4 regions of the Cellvibrio japonicus Ueda107 genome follow, and region 3 is predicted to be linked to each of the others. Evidence: predicted binding sites of a transcription regulator. Region 3 holds the regulator's gene; each other region holds the start of a gene.
What was found. The regulator PhoB, encoded in region 3, activates phosphate uptake and scavenging genes when phosphate is short. The targets are predictions, from matches to a motif close to TGTCATAAANNTGTAACA.

Region 1 (4,813 bases), 2.1 Mb from region 3:
TTTTTCCCTACAGAGCAGCTGACTGCCAAAATAAAATTAGGCAACCTGCTTAACGAAAAACGTACCTTTGAACAAGTGAACTCAAATGGACAAAGTGTCACAATCCTTGAACAGGAAGTCGGTACCAGTTACAGCTTGGATGTGAAATATCGCTTCTAACCAACCTGTGTAATAAGAAACCCCAAAGCGGCTCTTGTAGCCGCTTTTTTACATTTTCAAGACAGGGGTTTTATCCGGAAATACATTCTTCTTAATCCAAACAGCATTTTTTATCCGAAGCCATGATTATTTTTTCGAAAAAAAGGCAGAAATTGTCACAATATATTCACATAAATGTGCATGGTGCAGTGCTAATCTAACAACAAGATCGACGCCAAAGCACTTTTTCGGTGCCCTAGCGCGGCGGTTGACCCACAATGGCCCATCAGCCCTTACGCCTTTTAAGGAGCACCCACATGAACAACAACAGCTCAAAAAACATGATTCGCTCGCTATTGATTATGGCAGCCATGGGTTCACTCGCCAGTTACGCCACAGAATATACACCGGCCAAATTTGGCGATGCCGCATCAGTATTAACCCAACACATTACCCTGCCCTCCAGTTTTGGTGAGGGGGTTAAAACGGTCGCGGTTTACTGCCAGGCCGATGTACTCACTACCGGTGACCTGAACAATATTAACTGTTACGAAAACAACTCTCTGCTCTCTATGAAAGCGTCTACCGAATCGGCACTGAAATCAGCCACATTTAGTGCAGCCAGTATTGATAGCCAGGCGATTCCGGTCAGGATGCAATTCCGGGTTATCTACTCTATCAGCGGAACCCAGGCACCTATTGTACTTTTACCCAACCTGGGAACCCTGCAAGCCAAGTATGGAGTGGATTACTTTGCCCCCCAGGAACGTTTGGATAAACACGACTGGTACGTCCAGTACTCCACGAAAACGCGCGGTGACGGCAAACTCTTCTTTGCCGATTCAAAAGTGACCCGTGTCATGGCCAATATCGAAGCAGATGGCGTCGTTGAGTCAGTCAGCACCATAGAAGCGGCTGCGCGCAAGAAAGCCGATGCCGATACCATCGAGAGCGCCTTGAAAAAATCCCGTTTTATTCCCGGATTTGTACAAGACAAGGCAACACCTATGCACTATATCGCCGTGGTGAATTACGAAAAATAATCACCGATTTCAGCAATAAAAAAGCCGCATAACTGCGGCTTTTTTATTGCGCCTGACCCGTCCTGAATAAAGTTGACACATTACAAAACACACTCAAACTCTATGGTCAATTGGATGCGCCCCATCGCCAGTGGTTTGTAACTCTCACTCAGTAAACGAAAACCTTTAGGGCACTCCGCCATCGCGCGCGGCAACAGCTGTGTACGGGCAAGAGACGTATTCGCCCATTGATCAACTTCTACCGACAGCGAAAAACGTTTGGATGTTACCGCAACAGCGGGCGCTGCCTCGGCTTTCGCCAAGGTTTTAGTGGATGTTCCCGGCCCTGTATCCAATACCGCCCCACCCTCGGCATTTTTTTTGAATGCCCGGTGTAATACACCATTCAGCCCGCGATTTGAGTAATCGCAGCCAGAGTGATTAACATTCATAGAGTCAGCCACATCAACCGCTGCTGCGCATTTGTCGTCAGAATTCTTTTCTGCATTGGTGTTGTCATCAGCTGTCGCCAGCACAGGTAACACACACAAACCCAGGATTGAAAAAACGCTCTTCATTTTACGCATAGCCATCACTCTGATCGAATTTAGAATATTTCGGTTTGAACCCGCTTTTCACTCCGGCATTCCCCTACCCGTCCATCAAAAGCCCGATTGTGGCAATTCCGGCCCCAAAGCACAAAGGGTGCCGAAGCACCCTTTGTTATCCTGACCAGGCCTGATTAGAATTTCAGGTCCAGGCCTATGCCGAGATAATCATCATCGCGGGCAGTGGCCGCCGGTAAATCAATGCTGTTTTCAACATGGGTGTAGTAGCCAAACAGGGTTACGTTTTTGGACAGTTTATAGTCCGCCCCCAAGCTGGCAGTTTCACCATCCGCCATTCTGACATCAGACTGGCCGTACTGTGCTTTCAGGACCCACTGGTCGTTCAGGTTCCACAGAACAGAACCCAGTACGCCATTTTCCTTGTCATTAACACCATCGTCATAAGACTCGCCCAATACACCTAACTGCACAGGGCCCAGGGTAAAGCGGCCAACCAGGCGCACAAGATCCACCCCTTCAGCTTCAACGTCCTGATCAACGGCAACACCCAGATAAAAACTGTCGGCAGTGTAACCAAAAGAGGCTGAAATACCATTATCAACATCATTGGTTTCTTTAGTGATGTAAGCCACCGAACCGGAGAAACCACCACCAAAGCCCGGAGTCACGTACTGAACGATGTTGCTGGCGCGAATTTCACCTTTAAAAATCGTGGTGATATCCCCTTCCAGATCATTAAACAAATCCACTTTTTCCTGAAGCACTTTGGTCGGTGTATCAAAGTGGCCGCCCATGATAGTACCGGCAGATCCCTGGAGACCTACATAAATATTTCGTTGACTAAAGGTGCCACTGCTACCTACGCCATCATCTACCTCAGTTTGATATTCAAACTGGTAGATCGCCTTGATACCAGACGTGATTTCCTCCCCGCCTTTGATACCAATACGCGAGGCGTTACTCACCAATTCGATCTTGTCTTCACCAACCGCTTCATCAGCATTTTGCAAAGATACATTGGCTTTACCGTAAACAATTACTTCGGCAGCTGCCGTTAGCGGCAGGGTTGAAGCAATCAGCAGAGCAAGTAAGGATTTTTTCATGGAGTCTTCTCCTTGAAGAGTCTATATGTTGTTTGGGAGTAAAAGCTGAACATCGAACGTTAGACACCGGCAGGTGACACCCGGATGACAGTTTGGCGACTATTATGTTAATAATTTATGACAATAATGTGACCAACAACAATTGTTAGCGATTTAGATTGCCAGAAATGCCCCATAATCAGGCCAGGAATACAAGGCGGGGGGATTTTGCCCAATTTTCGCCCAGCAAGAAAGACCTATAAGCGCTTTATTCGATGTGGCTCACCAAATGAAGGTCAAATAATTTCCTGATCAATTCTTCACCAGCGGTAAATAATTCCTCTGGATTAGCGTGATTAAGCTCCGCAGCAATCTGTTGTAGAACATCGCGCAAACATGCATCGGGTGTTGATTGCAAGAGGCATAACAGACGCTGGGTTAAGGCATTGGACTCCATGAATTTAACCTGATCCAGGCGATTGCGATATACCAATAAATAGGTCTGCTGTTCTTGCGTAGGTTGAAAATCAGGCGATATTTTATGCACTGGAAACTGATACAGCAGATTCATCACCAGTGGTGATACCCGAGGTTTGGCCCTGAGCAAGTTTGCAGGAGGAAAATCCCCTGCGTCAGGCAGCTCGACATGAGCAACATCCAGCGCCAACTCTACCCATTCATAATGGGCCAACTCAATTAAGAACGGAGGATCTGTCTCCTGCCGTCCTCGCTCATGGAGTAAATAAGCCAGGAACTCCTGGCTTATTTCCAAAAAATAGGGGGTTTGTGCCCGGTGCCGGGCAACAAAGCCTCGCACCAGCGCCAGCCAGCTGACATCATCCATCAGGCTGCGCAATACTGGAAAAGCACCTGCAATAAAATGCTCGATATTATTAAAAATCAAATCGCGATAAATCGCCAAACGCCGGTCCTCGATGTCAACCGGAGGTGGAAATTGTTGCGGATCGCGTAAATGTGCCGTAAAAATATATTGTGTTTGCTGAAATGATTTCATAAAACCAGAGACAATCCCGCGTTTTTATTCCGGTTACGTTGATCAGTCGCAATAGCCTGCAAGGCGGTGATCTGCTGTAACTCCGCCAACAACTCAGATATGGGCGGTATATTGAAATCACGCTCCAGCAACGTGGGTTTGACGCCGAAAAATTCGTAGCTATGGGCCAAGAGTTGCCACACAGGATCAATCACCGGAGCACCGTGCGTATCTACCCGCAAATCCTCTGCCTCGAGGAAGTGGCCTGCAATATGGATATAAGCCGTACGCTCACCCGGCAGTGCCCGCAAAAACTCAACCGGGTCATAGCCGTGATTGATACTGTTGACGTATACATTATTGACATCCAGCAAGAGGGCGCAGTCTGCCTCCCGGATAACGGCATTTATAAATTCCGCTTCACTCATCTCCTGCTGGGGAGCGCAATAATAAGAGGCATTTTCAATGGCAATACGCTGGCCAAGAATATCCTGCGCTTCGCGAATACGCCCGGCCACATAATGAACGGCCTCTTCCGTGAAAGGAATGGGCAACAAATCATAAAGCTGCCCTTGATCACTGGAATAACTCAGATGCTCGGAGTAATAGCGAATCTGGTGCTGCGCCATAAAATCCCGGATGTCACCCAGCAACTCGCGATTTAGCGGCGCAGGCGAACCTATGGATAAAGACAAGCCATGGCAGACAAAGGGGAAACGCTCGGTGTAGGCACGAAATTCTTTTCCCAGTCGCCCACCAACACGAATCCAGTTCTCCGGTGCGACCTCCATAAACTGGATTTCATCTGTGCCAAGATGGTTGAGTGGATGTAATAAACTCCGGCGCAAGCCTAAACCTGCACCGGATACCTCTGCGGTGAAATTATTCACTGCCATTATTGGGCATTACTCGGCTTTTTTATCGCCACCGCATTTGCCCTCACCACACTTGCCTTCGCCGCATTTACCTTCTGCACTTTTATCGTCTGATTTTTTATGGCCGGCACAT
Region 2 (4,813 bases), 1.3 Mb from region 3:
TTGCGGCGATACACCGTATCGCTTTGGAAGGCAACATCGATATTCAAGCGCGCAGACAACTCCATAAAATCGGCGCGCAGGGCGAGCATATCAGCCGGTGTACCGCGCACGGTAAATTCCACGCAGGCGCTGCCCTGCTCGTCCTGTACCGGTTTTTCCAGGTCTGTCAGGGCGACACGGCCAGACAGGCGATTGATGCTGTCGATGTTCAGCCCATGGCGCGAAATAATGGTGGTCAGCTCAGCAATTTGTGCCGCCGTCACCTGGCGCGCCAACAGGGTCACAATATGGCGCGCCTTACCTTGCTGATCCACCCAATGGCGGTAGCTGTCCGCAGAGATACTCTGGAAACGCACCTGGATATCCTGTTCGGCACAAGCCTGGCGGATCGCTGCCAGCAACTGCTCGCGCGCTTCTGGCTGCATATCCAGGCTAACCAGCATTCCCAGCGCCAGGGTGTCGTGGATCACCGCCTGGCCAATATCGAGGATACGGGCGTCCCATTGGGAGAGCACCTGGGTAATGGCATAGGTCACACCGGGTTTATCCTGGCCGGATGCGTTAATCAGTAAAATTTCGTTCACCTTGCCTCGCTTGCCCTGGGGATGGGAACTTCTGCTGGGGAATGGGGTGTCAATGCATCGGGGTACATACGCCGGGGTAACAAGCCCACCCGATGGTGAAAATTCCCCAAGGGTTGAATTTAAAGGCGCGCATTCTAGCCTAATTGTCAGACAGGGCACAGATTCCCCAGCACAGGAAAGCGAACGGATTGGCACTGGCCCCCGTGCCTGGCGTCGCCGAATCCGCTAGAATGCGGCGCCTAAATACACCTGAAAGCACGGGCAACTGAAGGACAGCGACACACAACCTGCGGAAAGTAGCACTAGCTACCCGCAGCACCCGGACCACAGATCAACAAGGATTCGCAAACACCATGAAACTCGCCAACACCTGTAAAGCCTATCCCCAACTGACGCTCTGTAGCCTGTTGCTGCTGTTCCTGGGGATTTTTGGTGGGCTGATGTACTACACCAATACCGAAGGTAACCAGCGCGAGCGCACCCAGCTCTATGGCACCGCGCTGGCGGCAGGTGCAGCCCGCCAGGCAGTGACACCGGCCATGCAGCAGGATCTGGTCAGCATGCAGGCGATATTGACCGAGCTACAGCAGCACACCTGGGTGCAGGGTGCCAGCATTCACAACGTGGAAAACCAGCTACTGGTACAAAGCGGATTCAAGCCAAACCAGGTGACCCAGGGCCGCCGCTATCACTTCTCCGCTCCCATTGCGCTGCACAATAATATTTACGGTTATGTGGAAGTGGTACTGGACGTGCCGCGCCACAGCGAGCGCGATTACCAGTTTTTCCTGCTCTGGATACTGGCCGTGTTTAGCTGCCTGTTCATTATCGGCTGGTCTATCTACCGCCATTGGTGGGTACAACTAAAAGACAAGATGCCCAGTGCAGGCGAGCTGGTGACCGCAATGGTGGAAAAAATGCCCACGATTGAGCCTATTCCCGAGCCAGAGCCGGAGGCACCCAAGCAAGTCTCGGTGCGCCTGAGCCTGCACATCACCAATATGGAGCGCCTTTACCAACAGCTGAACAGCGAGAGTTTTGCCAACATACTGCGCCGCTTTGAAAAGCAATTGCAAAGCGTACTTAACCTGTACAATGGCCAACGCCAAATGCTATCGGGTGATACCCTGCTCATCGATTTTACCGGTGAAGCCTATTTTGAATGTGCGTTCCGCGCCGTTTGCTGTGCGCAACTGATGGCCAACCTGGCCACAGCAAGCCCCAGCCCGCGCCTGCAGCTGGCGGCGGCGATACACGAATTGTCAGAGCCAACCAATGACAAGCAATCGCTGCTGCGCGATTTTGTGGTGCAACACAACAATCACCTTAAACCGGACAAGGGCGAGATACTGGTCAGCCAGCGCCTGATTGACACCGATCTGCAACAACACCTTGAACTGGTGCTGGACAGCGGCAAATTTACCGGGCTTAAAGCGCCCTATGCTGAATTGGTTGCACGCCAGGAGCAGCAATTAATAGCCACGCTGGAGCCCCAGGCCCGCTAGGGAATCCCCGCTTCGCAGCCGGTGTTGTTTACCGCGCGCTTGGCGGAGCTTGCCCGGGCTTTTGTCGCGCGCTGTCATACAAGCGTCATCCATTCATCACATAACTGTCACGCGACCGTCATAACCTTGGTGGAAATCCCCCCGCCAGGCTATGACACTCCATGCTCAATATCGAACAATCTGTTGTCGACAAATTCCCCGGCTTTGCCGGGCGCTCGCCCCTTGTGCGCAAATCCACCCTGTCGCTCCTGCGCAAGCTCACCCGCGAGCAGGAAATTAATGCCTTCCTGCACGAACACCAAGGCCAGCGCGGCATCGATTTTATCGATCGCATCTTCGAGTATTTCAATTTCAGCTACAGCATTTCCCAGCGCGAGCGCAACAATATTCCCGCGCAAGGCAAGGTGGTCATTATTGCCAACCATCCGATCGGCTCCCTCGATGGCCTGGCATTGCTGCGCCTGGTCAGTGAGGTGCGCAAGGATGTGAAGATTGTCGCCAACGATATGCTCATGGCATTCGAGCCCTTGCACGATTTATTTTTACCGCTCGATAACATGACGCGCGGCGCTTACAAACAAAGCTACAAAAATATTGTACAGGCCCTGGCTGACGAGCAGGCGGTGATTGTTTTCCCCGCCGGTGAGGTATCGCGCGCAAGCCCTGCCGGTATCCGCGATGGCAAATGGCAATCAGGCTTTTTGCACTTTGCGCGCAAGGCCAAAGCGCCGCTATTGCCCATTTTTGTCTCGGCCAAAAACTCACTGCTGTTTTACAGCGCCTCTATGTTGTTCAAACCCCTGGCCACCGCGCTACTCGCCCACGAAATGTTTAACAAGCGCTCGGCAGAGATTAAATTCCGCGTCGGCGAAATGATCCCGCACCAGGCACTGGACAATAACCAGCTGGTAGATAAAGCGCTGATTAAACGCCTGAAAAAACACCTGTACAAAATCGGTAAGGGTAAAAACCCGATCTTTGTTACCGAAAAAACCATTGCCCACCCGGAAGACCTCGCCGCCCTCAAAAAGGAACTGAAAACGGCACAACTGATAGGCGCTACGCGCGATAACCACAAAATCTTCCTTTGCGATTACGCTCAACACCCCAGCGTACTGCGCGAAATAGGTCGCTTGCGCGAGCAGACGTTTCGCCTGGTAGGTGAAGGGACCGGCAGCCGTCGCGACCTGGACAAATACGATCACTACTATCGCCACCTGGTACTCTGGGACGATGAAAAACTCTGTATTGCCGGCGCCTATCGCCTGGGTGATGCCGAGCGGATTTTGCACAAAAAAGGGATTAAGGGACTCTACACTGCCGACCTATTCGACTATCAACCGGCAGCACAGGAATACCTGCAGCAGGGCCTGGAACTGGGCCGCAGTTTTGTTCATCCGGATTACTGGGGTAAAGCCAGCCTGGACTACCTCTGGCAGGGACTGGGTGCCTACCTGCAACACCATCCACACATCCGCTATGTATTTGGTCCCGTCAGTATGAGTGCCCGGTACCCCGAAACACTACGCGATATGCTGGTGTTTTATTACGAGCGTTACTACCGCCAGGATGACCCCTTAGCCGATGGCAAACACCCGCACCTGATGGATGAAAACCGCCAAATCGAATTGCAACAACAATTCGCGCACCTGAATCGCGAGCAGGGTTTTGAACTATTGCAACAGCGTTTCCAGGAACAAGACTGCAAGGTGCCGGTACTCTTCAAGCAATATGCAGCACTCTATGAAGAAGGCGGTTACCAACTCCTGGCCTTTAGTGTGGATTCGGAATTTGGCAACTGTGTCGATGGTTTATTTATGGCAGACCTTACCCTGATGAAGGCCAACAAGCGCGCCCGCTATTTGGGGGAGTCATCCAACTGACACAGCCGTACACCAATCACCACGATATCAGGGAAGCCGGCGCACATTAAAATCCCCCGGCTGGTACCAATAGCGCTTGTTGCGATAATTCGTCCCCTCAGTCAAACCGGGATTAGGGATAGCAATCATGCGCTTGGTCACTGGTTTGCCCGATGCATTACGTCCAGGCTTCTTCAGGGGAAAGGCGGTGCGGGTCAGGGCTTGCGAGCGCAGGTAGTTTACAAATTCACCGTCATCAATCATGCGCTCAAGGCCGCGGGTTATCCATTGCGCCAGGGCCTCGTTATCCCGTTTTACAAAAAAATAAATCGCCAGCGGATAATGCAAGATCAACGAGTCGTATTCTTCCAGGTCCGGATACTCTTGCTGGAATTGCGCCAGCTCGGTGTGGGTCTCGAAATAGGCGCGCGGAAAATAGTCGCACTGGAGGCTCCCCAGACGCTGCAAAATCGTTTCGTAACCCGCCAGTTCGCGCACACTTAATTCTGCCGCACGCATAATCGCAGTATCAGGCCAATCCAGCCCCTGGCAGGCCTTGAAGCCGCGCAAGTCAGCAAGGCTGTTAATACCATCAAATGTCTTGCGCTGGCTGCGATGGATAATAAAACGACGATACCCCTCCAGACCTCGCACCAGGGGAATGCGGATTGCGCGCAATTGCTGCTCCCGGTCGGGACTGGTTCCCATCCAGTAGATATCCAGCAAGCGACCGCGCGTTAACTCGTGCAATGCACGCCCTTGCTCAATATGCAATTGCTCCACCAACTGCGGCACAGGCTGGCCATCAGCGCCCTTCACCAAGGCCCGACGCAACAGGCCAACAAAATAATCCTGTGCAGTA
Region 3 (4,813 bases):
AGAACCTCTCAAATTTTCTGTTTTTCCTTTACGGGAGGGGTAAAAATTTTTGCGTAAGCTACTTGATTTTATGCTAAATAAGAAAAATTTGAAATAGGTTGCATTTTCTCTTTTTAAGAAAATTTACTAAAGATTCAATAATTTTTAATTGTGCGCAGTTTGTATAAGGCGTACTAGGTATGAATGGAGTACGAACTGGATTTACGTTGCAAGTAATGAACTTTTTTTCAAGGCAAGTTTGCATCGTAAAGCGTTATTTAAACAACCATCGCTCGATGTATTTTATATGCCGATTTTCTTCGGTTTAACTCGTTGTTATTAGGTTTTATTGAGGTAGAGGGAATACGCACATAAACACGCTGCCTTTGCCCACTTCGCTGGTGATTTTTAATTCGGCGTCGTGGCGCATGAGGACGTGTTTGACGATGGCGAGGCCGAGGCCGGTGCCGCCGGTACCGCTGTTGCGGCTGGCGTCTACACGGTAGAAGCGCTCGGTGAGGCGGGGCAGGTGCTTGGCTTCTATGCCGGGGCCGTTGTCGCTGACGGAGACGTAGAAGTGGTTTTTATCCTGCCATAGCAGGATGGAAATTTTTCCTTCTGCCTGGGTGTATTTGATGGCGTTGGTGACCAGGTTGGAAAAGGCGCTGTGCAGTTCCTTTTCGTTGCCTTGCAGGGTGAGTGGTTTGGTGGTGTTGTTGCAGATGAGAGTGAGTGTTTGGCTTTTTTCACTGCTTAGCACATCGGCTTCGCTTTTGACGACTTGCAATAATTGTTCGACATTAATCGCTTTGTGATTGTGACCGGCCTCGGTAGTTTCCAGTTTGGAGAGTACCAGCAAGTCGTTAATCAGCAGCGACATGCGTTTGGCCTGTTGCAGCATTTGTTGCAAGGGCTTATCCCAGGCGGGAGTGGTGTTGTTATCAGCAAGGGTTTCAACATAGCCATTGATAACCGTGAGCGGCGTACGCAGTTCGTGGGAAACGTTGGCAACAAAATCCTGGCGCATTTTTTCCAGGTTGTGTAATTGCGTGGTATCGCGCACTACAATCAAACGCTCGTTGTTGCCAAAGGGTGTGATCTGGAATTGCAGGTATTTGGAAGGAAAGCGAGGTGAGGGAATTTCCAGCGGCTCGCTGTAGTTGCGCTCTTCAAAATAGCTGACAAATTTGGGGTGGCGGATAAAGTTGATGACGGATTGGCCCTGGTCTTTGGTGTTGAGTGCGAGCATGCGATGTGCAGCAGGGTTCCAGAAGTCGAGGTGGCCGCGCCAGTCGAGGATGATGATCCCGTCTTTCAGGGCAGAGGTGATTTCCTGGATGCGTTTGATGACCGCTTGCAACTGTTCCTTTTCCAGTTTTTGGTGGCGTTGCAGTTGGTAGAGGCTATCGAAAAGTTCACCCCAGAGGCCGGTGCTTTCCGGGGGTGGTTGATCGCTGCGGGTGGTCCAGCTGTGCAGTTTATGCAATTGTAAAAAATGGTTGATGATGTAGATGGTACTGCCGAGCAGTAGCGCCAGGGTGATATGGTCTACTGCTACACCAACTATGAGTGCGATACACAAAATCAGGCCGATGCGACGCAATTCGGCAGTGAAACCTTTTAACAAGCTGAGCGGCCTCTCGCGGTAGGTGCGGGGTATTTATCAGGCTTCGATTTTGGTGGAAAAACGATAACCGGTACCGCGCACGGTTTGCACCAGATCTTCGTGGCCATCAATGGCGAGGGCTTTGCGCAAGCGGCGGATATGGACATCCACTGTGCGCTCTTCGACATAGACATTGCCACCCCAGACGTGATCCAGCAATTGGCTGCGAGTATAGGCTCTTTCCTGGTGGGTGAGGAAAAATTCCAGTAAGCGGTATTCCGTAGGCCCCATGTCGACCGATTGGTTATTGATGGTGACGCGGTGACTGGCCGGGTCCAGGCACAAGCCTTGAACGATAATCGGGGCGGAGTTGACGTGTGGGTCTGCGCGGCGCAATACCGCTTTGAGGCGGGCAACCAATTCGCGCGGTGAGAAAGGTTTGGTGATGTAATCGTCGGCGCCGACTTCCAGGCCCTGGATTTTGTTGTCCTCTTCACCTTTGGCAGTGAGCATGATGATGGGCAGGTTGGCGGTGACCTCGTCGCGTTTGAGGCGGCGGGCGAGTTCTATACCACTGGTGCCGGGCATCATCCAGTCGAGCAGGATCAGATCCGGTTTTTCGTCGATGATCAGGCTGTGTGCGTCTTGCGCATTGCCTGCTTCGATACATTGGTAGTCTGCCATTTCGAGCGCGACACGCAGCATGTCGCGAATAGCGGATTCGTCGTCAACAATAAGAATTTTGCGTCCGGTCATAACACTGTGCCTGGTGGGTGCTTACATCGTGTGACGCTATTTAATAAATACAGTGTTACGGAATTATGACAATGTCACAAGGCCGTCATGTTTTTAGGGCCAGATCCAGCGCTATACCGGTAAATATGGCAAATCCTACCCAGTTGTTGTTGAGAAAGGCCTTAAAGCAGGCTTGACGGGCGCGGTAGCGGATCAGCCATTGCTGGTAGATGAATAACCCGGCCACGGCAACCAGGCTGAGCTGGTAGTAACTGCCAAGGTCAAAGCGCTTGCCCACCAACAGCAGGGTGTAGAGGGTGATGGCCTGGAGGATACCGGTGATGAGCCTGTCCTGCTCGCCAAACAGGATGGCGGTGGATTTGACGCCCAACTTGAGGTCATCGGGCCTGTCCACCATGGCGTAGAAGGTGTCATAGACCACCGTCCAGACAACGACAACCAGGTAAACCAGCCAGGCTTGTGCGGGAATCTCCCCGGCTTCAGCCGCATAGGCCATGGGAATCCCCCAGGCAAAGGCGGCCCCCAGGATCACTTGTGGCAAGTGGGTGTAACGCTTCATAAAGGGATAACAGAAGGCTAACAACAGGCCACCCACGGATAGCTGGATAGTCAGCAGGTTGGTGTTAAGCACCAGCCCAAAGGCAGCCAGGCAGAGCACCACAAACAGGGCGATGGCTTCGCGGCTGGAAACAGCGCCGGTAGCCAGGGGGCGTTCACGGGTACGCTCTACATGGCCGTCGATCCTGCGGTCAGCGAAGTCGTTGATGACGCAGCCGGCCGAGCGCATCAGGATCACCCCGAGGGTAAAGATCACCAGGTTTTTCAGGCTGGGAGCCCCCTTGGCCGCCAGCCAGAGGCTCCACCAGGTTGGCCATAGCAGCAGCAGGATACCTATAGGCCTGTGCAGACGCATCAGCTGTACGTAATGGGTAGCCTTGGTCAGCCAGCGATTGGTTATCGGTGCCTTGTGCCGTGGGCTGCGGTTTTTAGTGGGTTTGGGTGACTTACCGGGCATGGGTCAATCCTGTGGGCCTGTTAGCGTGGTTGAGAGTGTGCCAGACCCTGGCAAAAGCTGGGGAGAAAGACTTCACTGACCAGCAAGGGTTTGCGGTCGAGGTAGAAAACCGAGCGCCTTCCCCAGAGGTGCTGCGCCTGCTGGTAGAGGCTAATGGGAACATAGCCCTGTTGCGGGCTGATACAGGCCAGTTCGATGGGGCTGCGCGCCAGGTCCGGGCGGCTGAACAGGAAGGCTCCCAGGGGCTTGCTGCCCTGGTGGCGCAAATGCCGCAGGCGGCCGGTGAGGCTCTGTAAAGGCAGGACGCTGCGGGCAAATACCCAGTCTTCTCCGCGACCTTGCAGGATGACCTCGCGTATCAATGCCAGGGATGGGCGTCGGTATTGGCCGAGGAGTTGGCGCTCGTCCAGGTGCGGTAGTGCCAGGTGCTGGCGCAGTATGTGCACCTGGAAGTACCCCTGGCTTCGCTGTTGCAGCCTTGCGGTGAGTGAACCTTCATGGCTTAACCAGTCGCGCAGTGCCAGGTTTGGTCTGTTTGCCCGGGGCCAGTGCTGCACGGGGCGCCAGCGCAGGGGAACACTGGCTGGGTGGGGCAGCATGGTCGCATCACAGGTGGTAGGCAGAGCAGGCAAGCGAAACTCCATGGGCTTGGTGGTATTGGTTCTGGGGGGGCTGGCCCAAATGGGGCGAAAGTGTACCAGTTTGTGGCTCTGGTCGAGGGGGTATGTACTGTGCAAGGGGCGACGAATGCGCTTGCAGCAGGTAAACTCGCGCGCTTTGGCCGGTTTTGCGGCTTTTGTTTATCACACTCAAGGAGTTACCCATGAATAAGACCGATATCGTTGTTGCTGTCGCGAATACAGTAGAACTCAGCGCTCACAAAGCTGACCTGGTGGTGTCCGCGTTTGTGGAGCAGATCACCAATGCGCTGGCGCGCGGTGAAAGTGTTGCCCTGTTGGGGTTTGGCTCTTTTCAGGTGAGTGAGCGCGCTGCCCGTACCGGTCGCAACCCGCAAACTGGTGAAGCAATCCAGATTGCTGCCAGCAAGAGCGTGAGCTTTAAGGCCGGCAAGGCACTGAAAGACGCCGTTAATGAATAATCCACAAGCCCTGGCGACCGCCGGGGCTTTTTGTCTGGAGGTGGTATGAGCCTGACCACAAAAATTCTGATCGGGATGCTGCTGGGGTTTCTCCTGGGCGCGGGATTCAATTTGCTGGCAGGGGTTGAAAAGGGCCCGGACGGCCAGCTGCTTCCGCTCACTGGTGTGGCGCTGTGGCTGCAAACTTACCTGATAGAGGGGTTGTTTGATGCCTTGGGGCAAATCTTTATCGCCTCGCTCAAGCTACTGGTTGTCCCCATGGTATTTGTGTCCCTGGTGTGCGGTGCTGCGGCCCTGGGTGGTCACAGTCGCATGGGAATTATGGCGGGTAAGACCGTTATTTATTACACCCTGACCT
Region 4 (4,813 bases), 1.5 Mb from region 3:
GCGCGGCTGTTAATGGGTGATATTGCAATGTGACGAATCGCTTTATCACTCAATTTTTCAATGAGTAACGTGCGCTCCGAGGTTGCATAAAATGCGCCCAGATTACCGCGGTCATCGCCGACCCAGAAACCACGGCGGCTGTATTCGGGGCTGACAACGGTAATTGCGCCGGACAAGGCATCAAAATCACGTACATGCTGAACGTGGTACTGGTTATCAGTATCACGCACCAGGAACCATTGGCTGATTTCACCCTTGGCAGTTCCGATAACCAGTGACCCGGTACCCACCAAAAATTCCATGGCGGTAATTGCGGCATCCGATACTTTTACCCCGGCGCGCTGTTCTGCAGCCGCAGGGTTCAGGATATTGAATAAATAGAGTTTGGATTGATCAGAGGCGACAACCAGGTGCCTGCCAGACTCATCAATCTGCATAAACAAGGCGCGCTCACCGGATGGTAATGGTGGTAATGAATACACATCCTGCATCACACGGGTTTCACCGGTTAAAAAATTCTGGCTGCTGGAAAAAGAAGCCAGCAAAATACGTTCATCGGCGGTAACCGCCCCTAACAGGATGCCGCCGTGAATTTCCTGCAATGCCACCAATCGAAGTACAGCACCCTGCTCATCAACCAATAAGGGCGATGACTCCAGGGGATAGGCAATGCCCGGGGTAATTTCACGCTGGTCATTGGGGTAGCTCAAGGCATAACTGGGTTTTAATACCAGAACCTGACCATTGCTGTATCCCAGTGCCACCAATCCACTGGAGGGAATGCTCTTACCAACACTGGCCAACTGTGCGGCCTCGGGAATTGCCATACTGACCTGGGCGCGCGCTTGTTGGCGATTGACATCCCAGAATCGAATATTTCCCTTGGCATCTATAAAAGTTCCCAGCTCTTCGTAGCGCTCAAGTGTCATGTAGGCGATAGATTCCTGCTGTCCATAATGGGTTGCAGGTACATTTTTTTTGATCTCGATTGATGCGCCGCGAAATAAAGGGGCGACTTCTGAAAATAAATAGAAAAAAATCAATCCCAGAGAGAAAACGACAGCAATACCAGCCGCCGTAATTCCATAACGGGAAAATTGGTCTTTAAAGCGGCGAATCTTGCGCAACCGGGTGCGCTGCTCGGCAGTCGGCATCAAACTATTCATTGGCTTGACCGGTATCTTAAGGTTGGACATAGGTGCATTACCTGGCAGCTGTCTGGCGTTGGAATCCTAGCAACACCAGATGACAGTTTTGTTACAAAACCATTCGCACTGTCATAGAACTGCAACACTTTTCTGCAGGCTAAAAAAAACCGCCGAAATCATCGGCGGCTTCCAATAACCAAGCGACAGGCGCTTACTTCTGCAACTCAGCCAATGCTTTTTCAGCCATGGCAGCAGGCAGTGGAATATAACCATCACGCTCTACGGTTTCCTGGCCTTGCTTGGAAAGAACCAGCTTCAGGAATTCCAATTGCAACGCGTCCAGGGGGCGATTTGGGTGTTTGTTGATATACACAAACAGCACCCGTGACAGCGGGTAGCTACCATCCAGGGCATGGGCAGCATCCGGAGTAATAAATTCCTGGCCCTCTTTACGCGCAAGCGGCACCGCACGTACACCGGAGGTGATGTAACCAATACCGGAATAGCCAATACCGTTCAGCGACTCAGACACACCTTGCACTACCGATGCAGAACCCGGTTGCTCGTTGATAGAAGCTTTGAAATCGCCCTTACACAGGGCTTCTTCTTTAAAGTAACCATAGGTACCGGAAACAGCGTTACGGCTGTAAATGGTGAAATCGCGCTTTTCCCAGGCACCGGTCAGGCCTACCTCTCCCCAACGGGTCATATCTTTGGGCGCACCACACTTGCGGGTAGCCGAAAAGATGGCGTCCACCTGGGGAATTGTCAGGCCTTTAATCGGGTTGTCTTTGTTGACATAGACAGCCAAAACGTCAATTGCGACAGGAACAGCGGTGGGCTTGTAGCCATGCTTGGCTTCGAATGACTGGATTTCTTCCGCTTTCATAGTGCGGCTCATGGGACCAAAATTAGAAGTCCCTTCAGTCAAGGCTGGTGGCGCAGTGGAAGAGCCCGCGCCCTGGATCTGGATATTAACGTTGGGATACCACTTTTTAAAATCTTCTGCCCACAGTGTCATCAGGTTGTTCAGCGTATCTGAACCTACAGAGTTAACAGTACCAGAGACACCTGTAGTCACTTTGTACTCAGGCAGTTTGGAATCAACTGCTGCTTGCAGGGCAGCAGCGCATACCAATGAGCTGGCGACAACCAACCCTTTGATTATTTGCTTGGCGTTCATAGAGCGCTCCATTCACAGTAGGTAAAAAACGCGACAGTAAAACGTAATGGGTACAGGATCGCTTGTTGATTCCCGTTACCGCGGGGTGGGCTTGTTCCACCACTGTCGCCACTCTACCCAGCGAATATGACAGTTATATGACCAATACACGCCATGTCACAAAAATGTCGCGAGACTGTCATCTTTACGATTGCTATTGCACGCGCAAAACAAAACACCGCCAACAAGGGCGGTGTTTTTAATTCCAGGAACGCGAATAATCGTTTATTTGACGACCCTTAAGCCCGGTCGCTTGGTAGCAGATTTAATATCACGCGCTGGGCTGGGCGCAGGAGCCGGTGCAGGAGGCGTTGGGGGTTTGGGGGCTTCCTCTGGCTCAAACATCATGCCGCGACCGTTTTCACGGGCATAGATCCCCAAAATGGCATGACAGGGAATAAACAAATGGTTTGCAACACCGCCAAACCGGGCACTGAAAGAGAGTGTGAGGTTATCCATCACAAAATCGCTGACCGCCGAAGGCGCAATATTCAGAATGATTTGACCATCTTTATTGACGTGCTGCTGGGGAACACGCGTTCCCTCAATATGGGCATCAACCAAAATATGCGGGGTACAGTTATTGTCCACAATCCACTCGTAGAGCGCTCGGATGAAGTAGGGACGACTGGAGGTCATGGACATGAAACTTACCTTCTATCAAACAACGGGGGCTGGCCAGAATAACAACATCACCCTTAAAACAAAACGGGCGACTTGCGTCGCCCGTTAGTGCTCATCTGCTGACTAGTGAATATCACGCCAGAACTCGCGATTCAGGAAGTAGACAAAAATGAACAATATCACCAGGAAGCCTAAAACCCAGTAGCCGATCTGCTGGCGCTTCACGGCAACAGGCTCTGCCACATATTCCAGGAAGTTCACCAAGTCGTATACAGCCTGATCGAACTCCTCGGTCGACAAACTGCCCTTGATCTTACCTGGCTTGAGGGCACCGCAGTGCTCATCCATTTCAATCTGGCCAACCTCGTTACGCAAGGCACCGCCATGGTGATTCAGCTTTGGACCAGCACCGCACTCCAACAGGCCTTGTGGGCCAATCAGGACATGGGGCATACCCACATTGGGAAACACACGGTTATTCACACCAAAGGGCCGTGTGTCATCTTTGTAGAAGTTGCGCAGGTAGGTGTACAGCCATTCCGGGGAGCGCGAACGGGCCACCAGGCTTAAATCCGGAGGAACTACACCAAACCAGACCTTGGCATTTTGCGGACGCATGGCAATCTCCATTAACTCACCGATGCGTTGATCGCCAAAGATCAGGTTCTGCTCAGCCAGCTCATGCGGGATATCCAGGTCATCTGCCACTCTTTCATAACGGGAGAATTTGGCAGAGTGGCATCCCATACAATAGTTGACGAAATACTTGGCCCCGCGCTGTAAAGATTCCTTGTTCTTAAGGTCAGGAACCATTTCATCACAGGGGATACTGCCGCACGCAAAAGCACCTTCAGCCGCAACAGCCTTAATGGGTACTACCGTCAGGATGATAAACAGGGCCAAACCGGCAAATACCAGGAGTTTGGGCAACCCCTTATCCTGTGTGCGGCTAGGCTCAACCAGGTCTTTGTCACGCGTAGCCAGCTTGGGCAGCACAGCAAAAATAATGGCCAGGGCAAACGTGAGGATGTAGAGCAACACGGGAATATCATTCGTGCCCAGGTAATCAATACCCATCCAGGCAAAAATCACAGCAAACACACCACACAGCACCCATGAAATCTTGGAGGTAGCTTTTTCCGGGCTGGTCGTTGTCCATACCGGCATGGTGAGGAAGTAGGCGAAATAGAATGCCGTAGCAATCTGCGACAGGAAGGTCCTGCCATCCGTCGGCGATTTAACCCCTAAATAACCAAGCACCACGAACATAGCCGCAAAGGTAATCAGCATGATGCGCGGGATATGGCCGCGATAGCGCATGGATTTCACCTTGCTGCGATCCAACCAGGGCAGCACAAACAAGAGGGCAATGGCTGCCCCCATGGCAATGAAACCTAACAGTTTAGCGGTGAGCACCAGTGGGCCCAGCTCAATTTGCAGGGTTACGGCGCGCAGCACCGCATAGAAAGGGGTGAAATACCATACGGGCGCAATATGGGTTGGGGTTTTGAGGTTATTAGCCTCCTCGAAGTTGGCGTACTCCAGGAAGAAGCCCCCCATCTCCGGCATAAAGAAAATCACGAAACAGAAGGCAAACAGGAATACCGTTACGCCCACAAGGTCGTGTACGGTGTAGAAGGGATGGAAGGGAACGCCGTCGCGAGGAATACCGTTCTCATCTTTGTTCTTCTTGATTTCAACCCCATCCGGGTTGTTGGAACCCACTTCGTGCAACGCCAGGATGTGCATCACAACTAACGCCAGCAACACGATGGGCAAGGCAACAACGTGCAGGGCAAAGAAACGGTTAAGAGTAATG

Region 1: CJA_RS11400 (porin) is a predicted target of PhoB. The motif match lies at 2,938-2,955, and genes of this name have one in related genera.
Region 2: olsF (bifunctional ornithine lipid synthase OlsF) is a predicted target of PhoB. The motif match lies at 2,162-2,179, and genes of this name have one in related genera.
Region 4: CJA_RS13435 (PstS family phosphate ABC transporter substrate-binding protein) is a predicted target of PhoB. The motif match lies at 2,457-2,474, and genes of this name have one in related genera.

The regions. Positions count from the first base shown of each region.
Region 1 covers NC_010995.1:2,703,387-2,708,199, forward strand. The annotation lists gene CJA_RS11385 (TonB-dependent receptor domain-containing protein) at 1-159, shown strand, start outside; gene CJA_RS11390 (hypothetical protein) at 456-1,181, shown strand; gene CJA_RS11395 (hypothetical protein) at 1,262-1,747, opposite strand; gene CJA_RS11400 (porin) at 1,903-2,832, opposite strand; gene CJA_RS11405 (HvfC family RiPP maturation protein) at 3,080-3,826, opposite strand; gene CJA_RS11410 (HvfB family MNIO-type RiPP peptide maturase) at 3,823-4,701, opposite strand; gene CJA_RS11415 (HvfA family oxazolone/thioamide-modified RiPP metallophore) at 4,711-4,813, opposite strand, start outside.
Region 2 covers NC_010995.1:3,477,427-3,482,239, forward strand. The annotation lists gene serB (phosphoserine phosphatase SerB) at 1-584, opposite strand, end outside; gene CJA_RS14230 (hypothetical protein) at 938-2,089, shown strand; gene olsF (bifunctional ornithine lipid synthase OlsF) at 2,251-3,972, shown strand; gene CJA_RS14240 (type 2 periplasmic-binding domain-containing protein) at 4,000-4,813, opposite strand, start outside.
Region 3 covers NC_010995.1:201,785-206,597, forward strand. The annotation lists gene phoR (phosphate regulon sensor histidine kinase PhoR) at 326-1,606, opposite strand; gene phoB (phosphate regulon transcriptional regulator PhoB) at 1,643-2,341, opposite strand; gene ubiA (4-hydroxybenzoate octaprenyltransferase) at 2,427-3,356, opposite strand; gene CJA_RS00760 (chorismate--pyruvate lyase family protein) at 3,377-3,955, opposite strand; gene CJA_RS00765 (HU family DNA-binding protein) at 4,180-4,455, shown strand; gene CJA_RS00770 (dicarboxylate/amino acid:cation symporter) at 4,501-4,813, shown strand, end outside.
Region 4 covers NC_010995.1:3,269,232-3,274,044, forward strand. The annotation lists gene CJA_RS13430 (ABC transporter permease subunit) at 1-1,196, opposite strand, end outside; gene CJA_RS13435 (PstS family phosphate ABC transporter substrate-binding protein) at 1,360-2,331, opposite strand; gene CJA_RS13440 (ClpXP protease specificity-enhancing factor) at 2,596-3,015, opposite strand; gene CJA_RS13445 (ubiquinol-cytochrome c reductase) at 3,118-4,813, opposite strand, start outside.